3 regions of the Shewanella sp. 5S214 genome follow, and region 3 is predicted to be linked to each of the others. Evidence: predicted binding sites of a transcription regulator. Region 3 holds the regulator's gene; each other region holds the start of a gene.

Region 1 (4,642 bases), on a different contig from region 3:
CAGTGCTTGGCAAATTTGCACAATTAGGTGATCTAAGCGCATAGAGCTAATGGGATCTAAGCCTGCTGAAGGCTCATCAAAAAATAACAATTGTGGATCCAGTGCAATCGCGCGTGCCAAGCCTGCACGCTTATGCATACCGCCACTTAATTCGGCAGGGTAAAATTTTTCAAATCCAGCTAAGCCGACTAAAGCAAGCTTATATGCCACAGCCTCTGCTATTTGCCGCTCCGAAAGGTCGGTATACAGTTGTAACGGTAAAGCCACATTTTCGGCAAGCGACATACTGGAAAACAACGCGCCAGTTTGAAACGTGATCCCCCAGTCTTTGAGCATGGCCACTTGCGCTGGTTCATCAGCGTCATAAAAGTTCTTACCTTGATAAAGTACTTCTCCCTTAAGTGGGGTTAACAATCCTACCATTGATTTAAGTAAGGTTGTTTTGCCGCAACCGCTTCCGCCAATGACAAAAAAGATATCATTTTTGTTAATCTCGAAGTTCAGTTGTTTTTGTACCTCGGTCGTACCATAACCGACACTAAGATTGCGTACACTGATGAAGGCATCATCCACCATAATTAGATCCCTAACTTATCGTATAAGATATTGAGCGCGGCATCGGAAACCACCAGAAACACAATGGCTTTAACTACAGCACTGGTCGTGGCTAAACCAACGGCATTAGAATCTCGCCCGCATTTAAGCCCGGCCTGACAACCTGCAATCGCAATCAAAAAACCAAAAATAAGGCTTTTTATCAACCCGGTGGATATGTCTACCCAATCAATGGCAACCTGAGTTTGTAAAATATATTGGGTGTAACTCACGCCCATGCCATTGGCAACTACTGCACCGCCGATCATGCCTATCACGTCAGAGTAAATGCACATTAACGGCATAATGAAAATCAATGCCAACAAGCGAGGTAACACCAGAAACTCCATGGTGGAAATACCCATGACTCGCAGCGCATCAATCTCTTCATTGACCTGCATGGTGCCTAATTGAGCGGCATACGCGGCTCCCGTTCTGCCAGCCATAATGACGCCTGTCATCAAGGCGCCCATTTCGCGTACCATTCCAATCGCCACTAGGTTAGCGACATACACCTGAGCACCTAACTGACGCAGCTGCACTGAACCTAAATAGGCTAAAATCATTCCCACTAGCAGACTAATCAAAGTGACAATCGCCAGTCCTTTAGGCCCTGCTTGTTCAATAAAAAATACGATATCACTGCGCCGAGTACTGGCTTTACCTCTTAACCAACGCCCTAATGCCAACGTGCTTTCCCCGACAAACACTAAGCCATCGTGCACCTGTAAGCCTTGTACAATCATGCCTTTACGAAGCGTGACCCACATGCCACCAATGACACCATCATTCGCCGTTTGATACACAGGCACATCGGTAGCTAGCTGCAGTAATTGTTGTAATCCTTGTGGGGTATCTTGAATATTGAGGGCTATTTTTTGTTGTTCACACCAGCGGGATAATTGTAATAAGGCAATGGCAAGGCTTGAATCCCACTGAGATAATTCAGTCGTCACTAATCTGACAGTATGGCAAGTTGCGGGAAGGGCGGCACAAATATCGGCACCTAGTGGTGCTTGGCCTAATTGCCAATCACCTGCAAGACTCAGGTCGCAGTTGTCATCGTGCATGTCGATATCAAATGTGGCGAGTGTCATACTAGACCCCAAAAAAAGTAGCAATCAAGTGTATATTTGCATCAAGTTCATTGTTGTACTGATCACAAGTGTAGACCAATCGCTCAGATTGTATTTTGACCTTGAACAAATAAACTCATTAACTATTAAACTGATAACGCTATCTAGCTGGCTAATAACAACCTTCAATGGCTAAATATGCCGCTTGCATATCGCGATTTAACATAAATAAACTTGCACAGACAAAATTTAGCGCTACTATGTACCCTATAAATGGTACTGTGTTTTTATACAGTATTCGGCATAACTGTACGAGGTTAGCGTATGCGCTTTATTCCCATTGTCGCCAGTGCTGGCATTACCGGTTTTGAAAGCCCTGCTGCTGAGTATCTTCAATTAGGCCTCAGTCTTGATGAGATGTTAGTGCAACATCCAAGTTCGACTTTTATCGGCTTAGCCCAAGGTGAGTCAATGCAAGGTGTTGGGATATTCGATGGCGACTTACTGATTGTCGATCGTCATGAAACGGCTAAAAGTGGCGACGTGATTGTGGCTAATTTTAATGGTGAATTTGTGTGTAAAATTCTCGATCTGCAACGGCGAATGCTAGTGTCATCTCATGAGCAACATTTACCAGTAACCATTTGCGATTATGATGACTTTAGTATTGAAGGTGTGGTGATCCGCTCAATTCGTTGTCATCGCCAAAGCCCCATGTTTGTTAGCCACCAAGGGTAAGCAACAATGTTTGCCTTAGTTGATGCCAATGCTTTTTATTGCAGTGCTGAACAGGTATTTCGCCCTGATTGGCGTGGTAAACCCATCATTGTACTGAGCAATAACGACGGTTGTATTGTGGCTGCTAATCGACAAGCAAAAGAAGCGGGCATACAAAAATTTCTACCCTATTTTCAAGTTAAAGCGCTATGTGCCGAGCGTAATGTGATTGTGTGTTCATCTAACTATGAGCTCTATGCCGATTTATCAGCAAAAATGATGGCGATAATAGGCCGCTTTGCGCCCGATCAGCATGTGTACTCCATCGATGAATGTTTCCTGTCGTTTAAACACAGTTACCCCGCGATTAAATGTCTGCATACCCATGGTCAGTTAATCCGTCGTACGGTTTGGAAAGAAGCGCGTTTACCCGTCTGTGTCGGTATGGGCGACACCTTGACCTTAGCCAAGATAGCCAATCATGCCGCTAAAAAAATTCCAGGATACCAAGGTGTTTGCGTAATTGAGACATTGCAGCAACGCACTGACATTTTGCGTCAGCTTGCGGTCGGTGATGTATGGGGCATTGGTAGGCGCATAAGTAAAAAACTTGAAGTAATGAATATTCGCAGCGCATATGATCTTGCCTGTATGCCACCGAGCCTTGCGAGAAAACAATTTAGTATTGAAATAGAGCGAACCGTTCGTGAACTGAATGGTCAAGTCTGTAAACAATGGGATGAGGCAAGGGCAGATAAAAAACAAATTTTCTCGACTCGTAGTGTTGGTGAGCGCATCACTGACTATGAATTGCTATTACAGGCATTGAGCAAACATATCGCTATCGCGGCGCTTAAAGCGCGTCAGCAAGGCTCGTATTGCAAAACCATGTTGCTGTTTGCCAGTAATTCCCCCCATGACGAACGGCCCGTGAGTGATAAGGTCATTGTCCATTTCCCTTGCCCGACACATTGCTCTGTTGAACTCACCAAAGCGCTTAGACAAGCTGCACCAAGGTTGTTTCGCGTCGGTGTGCGGTATTACAAAATTGGCGTAGGCCTCGTTGATTTAGCCAGCGAGAAATATTTTCAATTTGATTTATTCAATCCTGCTAAGGTCGATTATGCCCTCATGCATACCCTTGATAGCATCAACCAACGTTATGGCCGCGATACTGTGTTTCTTGCTGCACAAGGAATACAACAAAAGTGGGCAATGCGTCGTGATTTGCTTACTCCTCAATATTCAACTCAATGGAAATGCTTACCCAAGATTAAATGTTAATATTTTTATGAGTTCCATCATTAAGATTGTCATTGAGCAAATAAAATAGAAATCACTGATTCGATTATTGATATTGATATTGATATTGAGCTAAGCGTGGCACCGGTCACAAAATATCAACGCTAATTAGCATATGCCATTAATCGGCGTATATATAGCATATGCCAATTACTATTAATCGATAATGGCAAGCATTAATGTCATCAACCATAACCATTTATGCCGTTTAAACCAAAAGGTATATCGTTGATAAAATTGAATATTATACAGTGAGGACAGCCCCAATGATTACAGCCATACCCATGAAAGCGGAAAATATTTCCAACCATTTTAGCAAAGCCGATGAGGTACTGTTTATTAATGACCAAGCTCAAGTAGTCGGGCGTTTTACCAACCCAGCTTTACTCGATGGATGTGAGGGCAAGCAGCAATTAGTCAGTTTGATACTGGCACAAGGCGCGAATCGGGTGATCATACGTAATATTGGCCAGCAGTTATTGTCTAAGCTACTAAACCAGAATTTGAGTGTATTTCATGCAAAAAACGGCCGTACAGAGTTACAGCATTTTGCGGCTGCTGTTTTATCCGACTGTGAACAATATACCCAGGTAAGTCAGGGGCGTCCGTCAGTGAAACATATTGCTAAGCAAGCTAATGGCGGTTGTTGCGATCATGATCATGCTGATGGAGAAGCGGGCTGTCACAGTGGACCTGAGGCGAAACGTTGCTGTGAAACTAAAGCAGGCGCAGAAAGCGCCATGATGAAACCTTGTTGTAATAAAAAGCACTCACTCATGCACCAACATTAGTGAATGCGCAGGTCGAAGTGATGTGCTTACAGCGCTGTTAGTTTTAAATCATAGCGCTGTAATTTACGATATAAGGTACGAACACTGATATTAAGCTTAATGGCTAATTCTGCTGGAGACCCTTGAAATTGCTCACAGACCTGAAAAAGATACCTATACTCA
Region 2 (4,642 bases), on a different contig from region 3:
GTCATCTTGATCAAGAATCTGTTCGAGTAACAGCTGCTGTTCATGCAGTGACACCAAAGCGACCTGCGAGTAGTCAACACCCGATAGTATGCCAGAATAGGCCAAAGCGTTATCTTGTGCTTGCTGAGTCAATAACTGGCCCAATATGGCGCCTAAATCACCTTCGGTACTAAACACGCCCCAAGATTGTTGTGATTCAATGAGCCAATCTTCAATGTTCATGGTGACACTAGACGAACGGCATTGCAGCTGAGTAAACCGAATTTCCATTGTGGCGCTTATCCCTGTCTATTAATACTGATTCTTCACCAGAGTTTATCTTCTGAGTGTCTCACAGGAGTCTTAAAAAAATCGACAAAAAAAGTAGAACATTTTGGTTCTACTTTGCGATTAAAATCACTTCAGTTGATCACACTGACGATTATTCACGAAAACGGCCATTTCATTAGCGTAGATTCAATTATCGCACCCTCTGCCATTGCTACATAATCAGCTAAATGCTGAGTATCCAAAGGGACTTACCATAATTCACGGCTCGGCCAGATTTCATAAAACATAAAATCAGCCTGGTTAGCATCACCTTTATTGCTCTTCAAACTTGTATTTTGCCTACTCAAGCTTGCCCCTCTACATCTGAGAAGATGTGAATAGGTAACTGGCAATAATCTTTCTTTGACACTTGACTGTTTTAAACCATGTCGTCACCAACCTAGCCTGGGTAAGTTTGCCTGTCATCATCCCTCTTAACCATTTTCATCGCTTGCCACCCTGTTAACTTTTCGCTTTAGTTTTCTTTTTATATGGCTTTTTAAAACTGCGCTTTGGTGCACTGCTGGCAACACCTTGTAATGCAGAAGGTAATTGACTCGATGCTTGGGTAATTAGGTTATCTAATTGGCTGAGTAATGGCTGCATAAACGCATCATACTTAAGCCTTTTTTGACTGATGGCATCGAGGCTATTTTCCCATAATGCGGTCATGTCTGGTGTGGTTGCTGATTCAGGTAAACTGCGGATCAAACCAACACCCACAGGTGTGGCCAGTATTGATTTACCTTGGCGAACTAAATAACCGCGCTTAAACAGTAATTCAATAATCCCAGCACGAGTCGCTTCAGTGCCTAAGCCATCAGTTTCTTTAAGAATTTTCTTAATATCGCTGTTTGTCACATAACGGCTAATGCCAGTCATCGCGCCTAATAATGTCGCGTCGGTAAAATGCTTCGGCGCTTGAGTCATTTTCTCTAGTAATTCACCACGCTCACATTGGAGTATTTGCCCTTTAACCAGCGGCGGTAATGATTGTACCGTGTCGTCGTTATCGTCATCGCTGCTAGTTGAACTAGAATTAGAACTCGCTTGATTTACTGTGGTCGCCCGCTTATACAGTTGTTTCCAGCCTAAGCTTTTGTCTTGACGCGCTTTAGTGGTAAACAAACCTCCAGCAATAGTCACTTCCACAGTGGTTTCAGCATACATATAAGCTGGGTAAAACTGGGCTAAATATTGCCTCGCAACGTGTTGATATAACTTGGCTTCGTTACTAGATAACGATGACAAATTAGCAACTTTCTCTGTGGGTATAATGGCATGGTGAGCATCGACTTTACTGTCATCCCAAGCTTTAGACTTAAGCTTGGCATTTGGTGCTTCACAACCATCAACTAATGCAGCAGCACCTTTGAGTACCGCGTCCAATACTTTTGGTGCCAAAGCATGTTGCTCTTTAGGTAAATAGCGACTGTCTGAACGCGGATAGGTAATTAATTTATGGCGCTCATACAAACTTTGGCAAGTATCAAGTACCTCTTTTGCCGAGAGGCCAAAACGTTTAGCCGCGTCTATTTGCAATGCTGATAAGCTATAGGGTAATGGTGGATTTTGGCGCTTATCTTTGGCTTCAATTTTAGTCACTTGCGCTGGTTTACCATTAATACGAGCAACGACATTTTCAGCTAAGCCTTTGGCTAACACTCTGCCATCTTCATCCATGTATGGTTGGCATGCTTCACTCGGTTGCCATTTGGCGGTAAAGGTTTGTTGCTGATCGGTAACCAGATGGGCCAGCACTTCATAAAAAGACTTTGGCTTGAAATAGGCAATCTCATCATCGCGGCGCACCACTAAGCCAAGCAAAGGCGTTTGCACTCGGCCAACAGACAACACGCCTTGGTAACCCACTTTGCGCCCTTGAATGGTATAAGCACGAGTCATGTTCATGCCATATAGCCAATCAGCGCGGCTGCGGGCTAATGCAGAAGTCGATAAAGGAATAAACTCACGATTACTGCGTAACTGCCCTAACGCACGTTTGACTGCTTGTGGATTTAAATCACTAATTAATAGTCGCTGAACTTGATTGAGCTTGTCACCCTTGACGCCTAAATAAGCAATCACTTCATCCACCAGCAACTGCCCTTCACGGTCTGGATCGCCAGCATTAATGATTGCTGAGGCTTGCTTAACCAGTTTACGCAGCACAGTAAGTTGACTGCGAGTTTTGGTTTTAGGCATGAGCTTCCACGTTTGTGGCACTATGGGCAAATGTTCGAGCTTCCATGATTTAAACGCATCATCGTAAGCATCAGGTTCGGCTTGCTCCAATAAATGGCCAATACACCATGACACGCAATCACCATTGGCGGCAGTGATAAAGCCATCACCTTTTTTATGTGGTTTTGGCAGAACATCGGCAATCGCACGACCGAGACTGGGTTTTTCAGCAATATATAGAATCATAATCCATTATTAGGGCGCAAAAGTTCAATTAGATAAAACTCGATGGCACCGCTTAACTGTATAAATTTACAGTATAGATTAGCGCTAAATACGCCAAGCTGCAAATACGAAATAATTCACCACTTATATCGTCAAAATACTACAATACGCAGCTTAAATCCCAAACACGATGAACAGATGAAACTCGGCCAGCGTTTAGCACAAATCAACAGTATGATCCCCATGGGTTATAGCCATATTTGGGATTGTTGTTGCGACCATGGATTTCTTGGTGCGGCATTACTCGATAGGCATGCTGCAACCACGATCCATTTTGTCGATATTGTGCCGGCATTAATGCAGCAGTTAACCGCTAAGCTTGAACTTTTTTACCCACGGCAAACTGCCAATCAATGGCAGGTACATTGTTTAGATGTGTCAGCGATACCTCTGGAGCAAGATGAGCAAACACCATTAGTGATCATTGCTGGTATTGGCGGAGATTTGATGATCGAGTTAGTGAATACACTTTGCCAATTGCACCCTAACCGTCAAATTGATTTTATCTTGTGTCCGGTCCATCACCAGTACGAACTTCGCCAAAAACTCATTGAACTTGATTGCCGTTTAATTGATGAAAAACTGATTGAAGAAAATCGCCGCTTTTATGAAATTATCTATGTGAGGCGTGACAGTCCATCGTCGCGAATAGAAAGTGATAGTGATAGTGATAGTTCTACCACTAACATTAGCGCTGTGGGCGATAAACTTTGGCAATGTAACAATGACCACGAGCGCAATGTTGCTATACGATATTTACACAAAGTGCTGACTCACTATCAAAACATAACCCTGTCGAATCCGCAAAAAGCATCACAGGCGTTGCAAGATTATTTAGCAATTAAAGCACAAGTCGAGCACCTAGAAAGGACCTCCAACTCAGAGAGTACGGCGCTATTTTAGACGCTGGATCCCGGCTCAAAAGCATTACCGGGATGACGGTAAAAGGAATCATATCTGGTTGACGATAAAAGTAATCGCTATCTGATTGAAGGAGTAGCAGACATATTCGTTTGACGATGAAAGTAATCGATATCTGATTGAAGGTGTAGCAGACATATTCGTTTGATGATGAAAGCAATCGATATCTGATTGATGCTGTAATAATCATATCTGGTTGCGGTGATAGCAATCGCTATCTGATTGAAGGCGTACTAATAATGTCTGATAGAAGGTGTAGACAATATTGCTGGATGGTCATATTTGAAAGCGAGCCCTTAAATCCGATGCGTTTATATTCTCAGGTTATCACTTGTCATCGATCTTTATCGCTTTTATAGCCTCTAGCCGCGAAGCGACCTAGTATCTAGATATCTATCTTGTTATCGCTTGTTATCGCTTGTTATCGCGTGTTTAAAGCGGACATAAAAAAACCAGCATTTTCATGCTGGTTTTTTATGGCTATGAAAACCTGGCTAGCTTATGGATGACACTCATTGTGCATTTCTAAGTTAGTTCCAATGTCTTTTGAGCGGTTAGCTTTGGCATCATCATTACGTAATTGTGTTAAATGATCCAAGTAAGCTTGGTCAACGTCATTAGTAATGTAATGACCATCAAACACTGATGTTTCAAAACGCTTAATCTCTGGATTTTCCATTCTTACGGCTTCAATTAAGTCGCTTAAGTCTTGGAAAATAATGCCATCGGCACCAATGATTTTAGCAATTTCGTCAGCATCACGACCATGAGCAATAAGCTCATTTGAGGTCGGCATATCGATACCATAGACATTCGGGAAACGAATTTCAGGAGCTGCTGATGCAAAGTACACTTTCTTTGCTCCAGCTTCACGCGCCATTTCAATGATCTGCTCAGACGTGGTACCACGTACTATTGAGTCATCAACTAATAGTACGTTTTT
Region 3 (4,642 bases):
TGCCTGCATCGCGGTGCCTGGTTTACCGTGCATAACGATATCGATATGTCCGCTAACCGGTCCGCTAACCACAGGGCTGCCAATAAGTGAAGGGAAAGCGCCTGGCAAACCAGCACCAGTGGCTTGATGACATGCGGCGCAAGTGGTGGCATAAACCTGCTCACCTTCTGTGATTAACTGCTCCAAGGTTAAGGTGGGCAGATCTTCAATGGCAACAACCTCTGGTGTTACAGCCTTTGCGACGGTTTCAAGAGCCTGAGTCGCTTTTTCTGTCGCAGTATTGGTGCTCTCAGTTGCTGTTGCGGCCATTGTGCTTTCAGTCTTATTTGCTTCAGTACTTGCTTCATTGCCGCCAGAGAAATTACTCACATCAGCAGCTTGAACAACATCACCGGTATTATTGCCCCAAGCATTACGCTCAAAGGTAATCACTGCGGCAATCTCTTGGGCGGTAAGTTGCTTGGCAAAGGCTTGCATTGCGGTTCCTGGTTTACCGTTTAAGACGATGTTGAGGTGACCTGCAACAGGGCCTTTTATGATAGGACTGCCAATTAGTGATGGGAATACACCTGGAAGGCCCGCACCATTAGGTTGGTGACAAGCGGCGCAACGAGCAAGATAGATCTGTTCGCCTTGGGTGGTTAACTCTTCAAGAGATAAGGTTTGTGACAGTGATGCAGCCGCCGCAGCAGCGGCATTACTGGCCAGTTGCTTTTGCTCTACTAACCAATTATCAAAATCTGTCTCTGATAATGCTTGCACCACAATTGGCATAAATCCATGGTCTTTACCGCACAATTCGGCACATTGGCCACGATAAATTCCGGGCTTATCAATGCGGGTCCATGCTTCATTAATAAAGCCTGGATTGGCATCTTTTTTAACCGCAAAAGCCGGAACCCACCATGAGTGGATCACATCATCTGATGTCATTAAAAAACGCACTTTTTGGTTAATGGGCAGTACGAGTGGTTTATCGACTTCAAGAAGATAATGCTCTCCTTTAGCCTCTATGCCATCGATTTGATCTCTGGGGGTCGATAATGTGCTGTAAAATTCGATGTCTTTATCAAAATAGCTGTAATGCCATTTCCACTGCGACCCAGTAATTTTGATGGTGAGATCCGCATTGCTGGGATCTTCCATGGCAATTAAGGTTTTAGTGGCTGGAATGGCCATGGCGATTAAGATGATGAAAGGAATGACGGTCCAAGCTATTTCCACTTTAGTACTTTCGTGAAAATTTGCCGCAACAGCGCCTTTTGATTTGCGATGGTAAATCATTGAATAAATCATGATCCCAAACACCACTAACCCAATGGCACAACAGATATAAAGTATCGTCATGTGGAGGCCATAAACCTTACCACTGATATCTGTCACGCCTTGAGTCATGTTGAGGGACATTTCTGATGCCCCAAGCGGAAGTGCTATAAACACCACCAGTAAACAATACCACCATTGCTTCACAAGACTGCTCCTCTGTTCATTGCAAATAGCAATTACAAAGAAAAGTCACACAGTAATTCTCTGCTCTATGCAAACTTTTCGGTTCCCGAAAAAAGTTTGATGACCTCAAAGTACCTTGGTGGCAGTAAACGGGTTGTTTACGGTTTTATTATTAGCGGTGCACCACGCTTGTACCTACTACTGAACTTATCAAGATTGAGTTGGCTCATTTGTCTGAAAGTAATCTTAATCACTGTCATTCACGTCCAATTAAAGATGAATAATATTTCATCCTTGGGAACAACATTAGCTGTAGATTAAACATTGATCAAGATCACTTTGTTGGCTAATTAACTGAAAAAAGATGAAAAAAAAGCCCTGAATTCAATACAGGGCTTGGTAAGTAAGGGTTAATGCTCAGTGAAATGAGCAAAAATTACTTGTTCCATTTATTAATGTAGGGCTAACAATTTGATGTTTGTGAGGTAAGTGAGCATTCACATCCTCAATTACCACACCTAAAGCCCGTGCACTTTTAGCTACAATTTCTAATCGACGACTATCACGGGCGTCAAGTGAGCTTGTCCAAGTGACGACAGCACTTGATGTTCCACTGGTAAGCGCTTTTTCCATCGCCCATAAGGTTTCGACTTCGTCTTTAGTGTGCACCAGTAAAATACGGTCCATTCTCACGCCAGCATTTGCCAGCATATGTTTATAGCCAATGTGTGGTGGGCTAATTAACACAATCCATCGACCTTGTTGGCTCAATGTGGCGAGTTGACTACACAACTGGCTCAACTCAGCTTCACCTTGGGTGACTGTTTGTAATGTGCGAATGGTTTGGTTGCCATGCAATTCTGTTTCAGCTAAATCTACCCATAAGCCTGGGTGACGTGGCGCGATGCCCATTAGTTTGTTCATAACCAATCTCCATTACGGATAACGCCAACGGCAAGCCCTTCAATGGTTAGGCTTTGGCAACTTAAATCAACTTTAATCGGGGTGTAATCGTCATTTTCTGCATGCAGATAAATCACATTACCTTTTTGTTCAAATCGTTTTACGGTGACGTCATCATCAACACGCGCCACCACAACTTGGCCATTACGTGCTTGTTGCATTTTATGAACCGCGAGTAAATCGCCTTCTAAAATACCGATGTTCTTCATGCTGTCACCACGAACGCGCAACAGAAAGTCTGCGGCAGGTTTAAACATGCTCGGGTCGACTTGATAATACTGTTCAACGTGTTCTTGAGCCAAAATGGGCTCACCAGCTGCAACTTGTCCAATCAGAGGCAAACCGGTTTCAATCTGTTCTTCATGAGGTAAGCGAATACCTCGAGAGGTTCCAGGCATGATCTCGATAAAGCCTTTTTTGGCTAATGCTTTTAAATGCTCTTCGGCAGCATTAGCACTTTTAAAGCCAAGACGTTTCGCAATTTCAGCACGAGTGGGTGGCATACCTGTTTCGGCGATATTGTTTTTAATTAAGTCTAATATTTCTGCTTGGCGCGGCGTTAACGGTCTCATGATGATTCCTGTCTTTTTATACAGTGACTGTCATTATATACAGTGTTTGTGTTCGTGCAAGTATTAACCAACTATTTTTTGTGTTTTATTGGTTTTATGTAACTTAAATTAATGTTTTTATTGGTTATTATATATGTTTTATCTTGCACTATGTCTTAAAGTGAGAGCTTACACGTAAAGATAAGTCGGCCAGATAGTGTAAGCAGGGTGGTTTCTGGTATCCTATACGACAATATTACAATGGCTTATGTTGCGAAAATAACCATGTCAAAACCAGATTCAATATTTTTACAAGCATTAAAATGGGTTCAAAAATGGATGGTACAGACCATTGTGGTGCCCCATGATCCGTTTGATGACCTCAATATAGATCCGACCAAGCCCTTGGTTTATTTAATGAAAACGGAATCTATTAGTGATATTGCCGCCTTGAGCGAAATCACTGAAGGATTTGGTATGCCAAGTCCTTATGAGCCGTTACAGCTTGATGGTTTAAGAGTGCCTCGAGTGGTGTGTTTAGAGGGGCGTAAACCTCTATTTGGTAAACGTGAAAGTGGTGAGAAGTTCCTTAATTATTTTACCCGTTTATTATCGCTTCATAGTGAGAATGCTGACCTCGATATTCAATTAGTGCCAGTTTGTCTTTATTGGGGACGAACTCCTGGTAAGGAAGAAGACAGCATGACAGCGGCTGTTTTTGAAAGAGAAAACCCAACTTGGTTACGTAAGTGGCTGATGATTTTATTTTTAGGGCGACATAATTTTGTGCAGTTTTCTAATGCGTTATCGCTGCGCCATATGGCTGATGAGCACGGTACAGATAAAAGAATTGCGCATAAATTAACCCGTGTCGCGCGAGTACATTTCCGTCGCCAACGTAAAGTTATGACAGGGCCACAATTACCTAATCGTCAAATGCTATTTGCCTCTTTATTAAAGTCAGATTCAATTAAAAAGGCAATTGAAGAAGAAGCGGTCAACAAAAAAGTATCCCCTGAAAAAGCCCGTGAAACTGCGATTGAATACCTCGATGAAATTGCCGCGGACTATTCAGATAGTTTAGTGCGCATTGCCGAGCGTTTTCTCACTTGGTTATGGAATAAATTATATAGCGGTATCAATATCAAAGGTGCTGAACAGGTAAGACAGCTTCACCATGATGGCCATGAAATTGTCTACGTACCTTGTCATCGCAGCCATATGGATTACTTGTTGCTGTCATACATTTTGTATTATCAGGGTATGGTTCCGCCGCATATTGCGGCCGGTATTAACCTGAACTTTTGGCCAGCAGGGCCAATGTTCCGCCGTGGTGGAGCATTCTTCATCCGCCGCAGCTTTAATGGTAATAAACTGTATACCGCAGTATTTCGTGAGTATTTAGATCAGTTATTTGCTAAAGGTTATTCGGTTGAGTATTTCACCGAAGGTGGGCGTTCGCGTACAGGGCGTTTACTTGCGCCTAAAACCGGCATGTTGGCAATGACCATAAACAGTGTACTACGCGGCATAGAGCGCCCAGTGACGTTAGTACCAGTATATTTAGGTTATGATCATGTGATGGAAGTGGCCACTTACCACAAAGAATTAAGCGGCAAGAAAAAGAAAAAAGAATCTGTTTGGCAGTTATTTGGTGCGCTGCGTAAACTCGGCAACTT

The links. Region 3 encodes LexA, which represses DNA repair genes until DNA is damaged. Its sites were predicted from a motif close to TACTGTATNNNNATACAGTA; they were not measured.
Region 1: the regulator LexA is predicted to act here: its motif matches at 1,948-1,967, upstream of ACED29_RS19830 (LexA family transcriptional regulator).
Region 2: the regulator LexA is predicted to act here: its motif matches at 2,794-2,813, upstream of ACED29_RS18230 (DNA topoisomerase III).

What each region holds. Positions count from the first base shown of each region.
Region 1 is NZ_JBGOOV010000042.1:15,045-19,686, forward strand. It holds gene ACED29_RS19820 (ABC transporter ATP-binding protein) at 1-576, opposite strand, end outside; gene ACED29_RS19825 (ABC transporter permease) at 579-1,691, opposite strand; gene ACED29_RS19830 (LexA family transcriptional regulator) at 1,995-2,408, shown strand; gene ACED29_RS19835 (Y-family DNA polymerase) at 2,415-3,671, shown strand; gene ACED29_RS19840 (NifB/NifX family molybdenum-iron cluster-binding protein) at 3,956-4,480, shown strand; gene ACED29_RS19845 (sigma-54-dependent Fis family transcriptional regulator) at 4,507-4,642, opposite strand, start outside.
Region 2 is NZ_JBGOOV010000033.1:16,510-21,151, reverse strand. It holds gene ACED29_RS18235 (ATP-binding cassette domain-containing protein) at 1-270, opposite strand, end outside; gene ACED29_RS18230 (DNA topoisomerase III) at 772-2,739, opposite strand; gene ACED29_RS18225 (tRNA (adenine(22)-N(1))-methyltransferase TrmK) at 2,917-3,681, shown strand; gene purF (amidophosphoribosyltransferase) at 4,199-4,642, opposite strand, start outside.
Region 3 is NZ_JBGOOV010000020.1:90,768-95,409, forward strand. It holds gene coxB (cytochrome c oxidase subunit II) at 1-1,470, opposite strand, end outside; gene ACED29_RS14120 (cell division inhibitor SulA) at 1,867-2,373, opposite strand; gene lexA (transcriptional repressor LexA) at 2,370-2,984, opposite strand; gene plsB (glycerol-3-phosphate 1-O-acyltransferase PlsB) at 3,249-4,642, shown strand, end outside.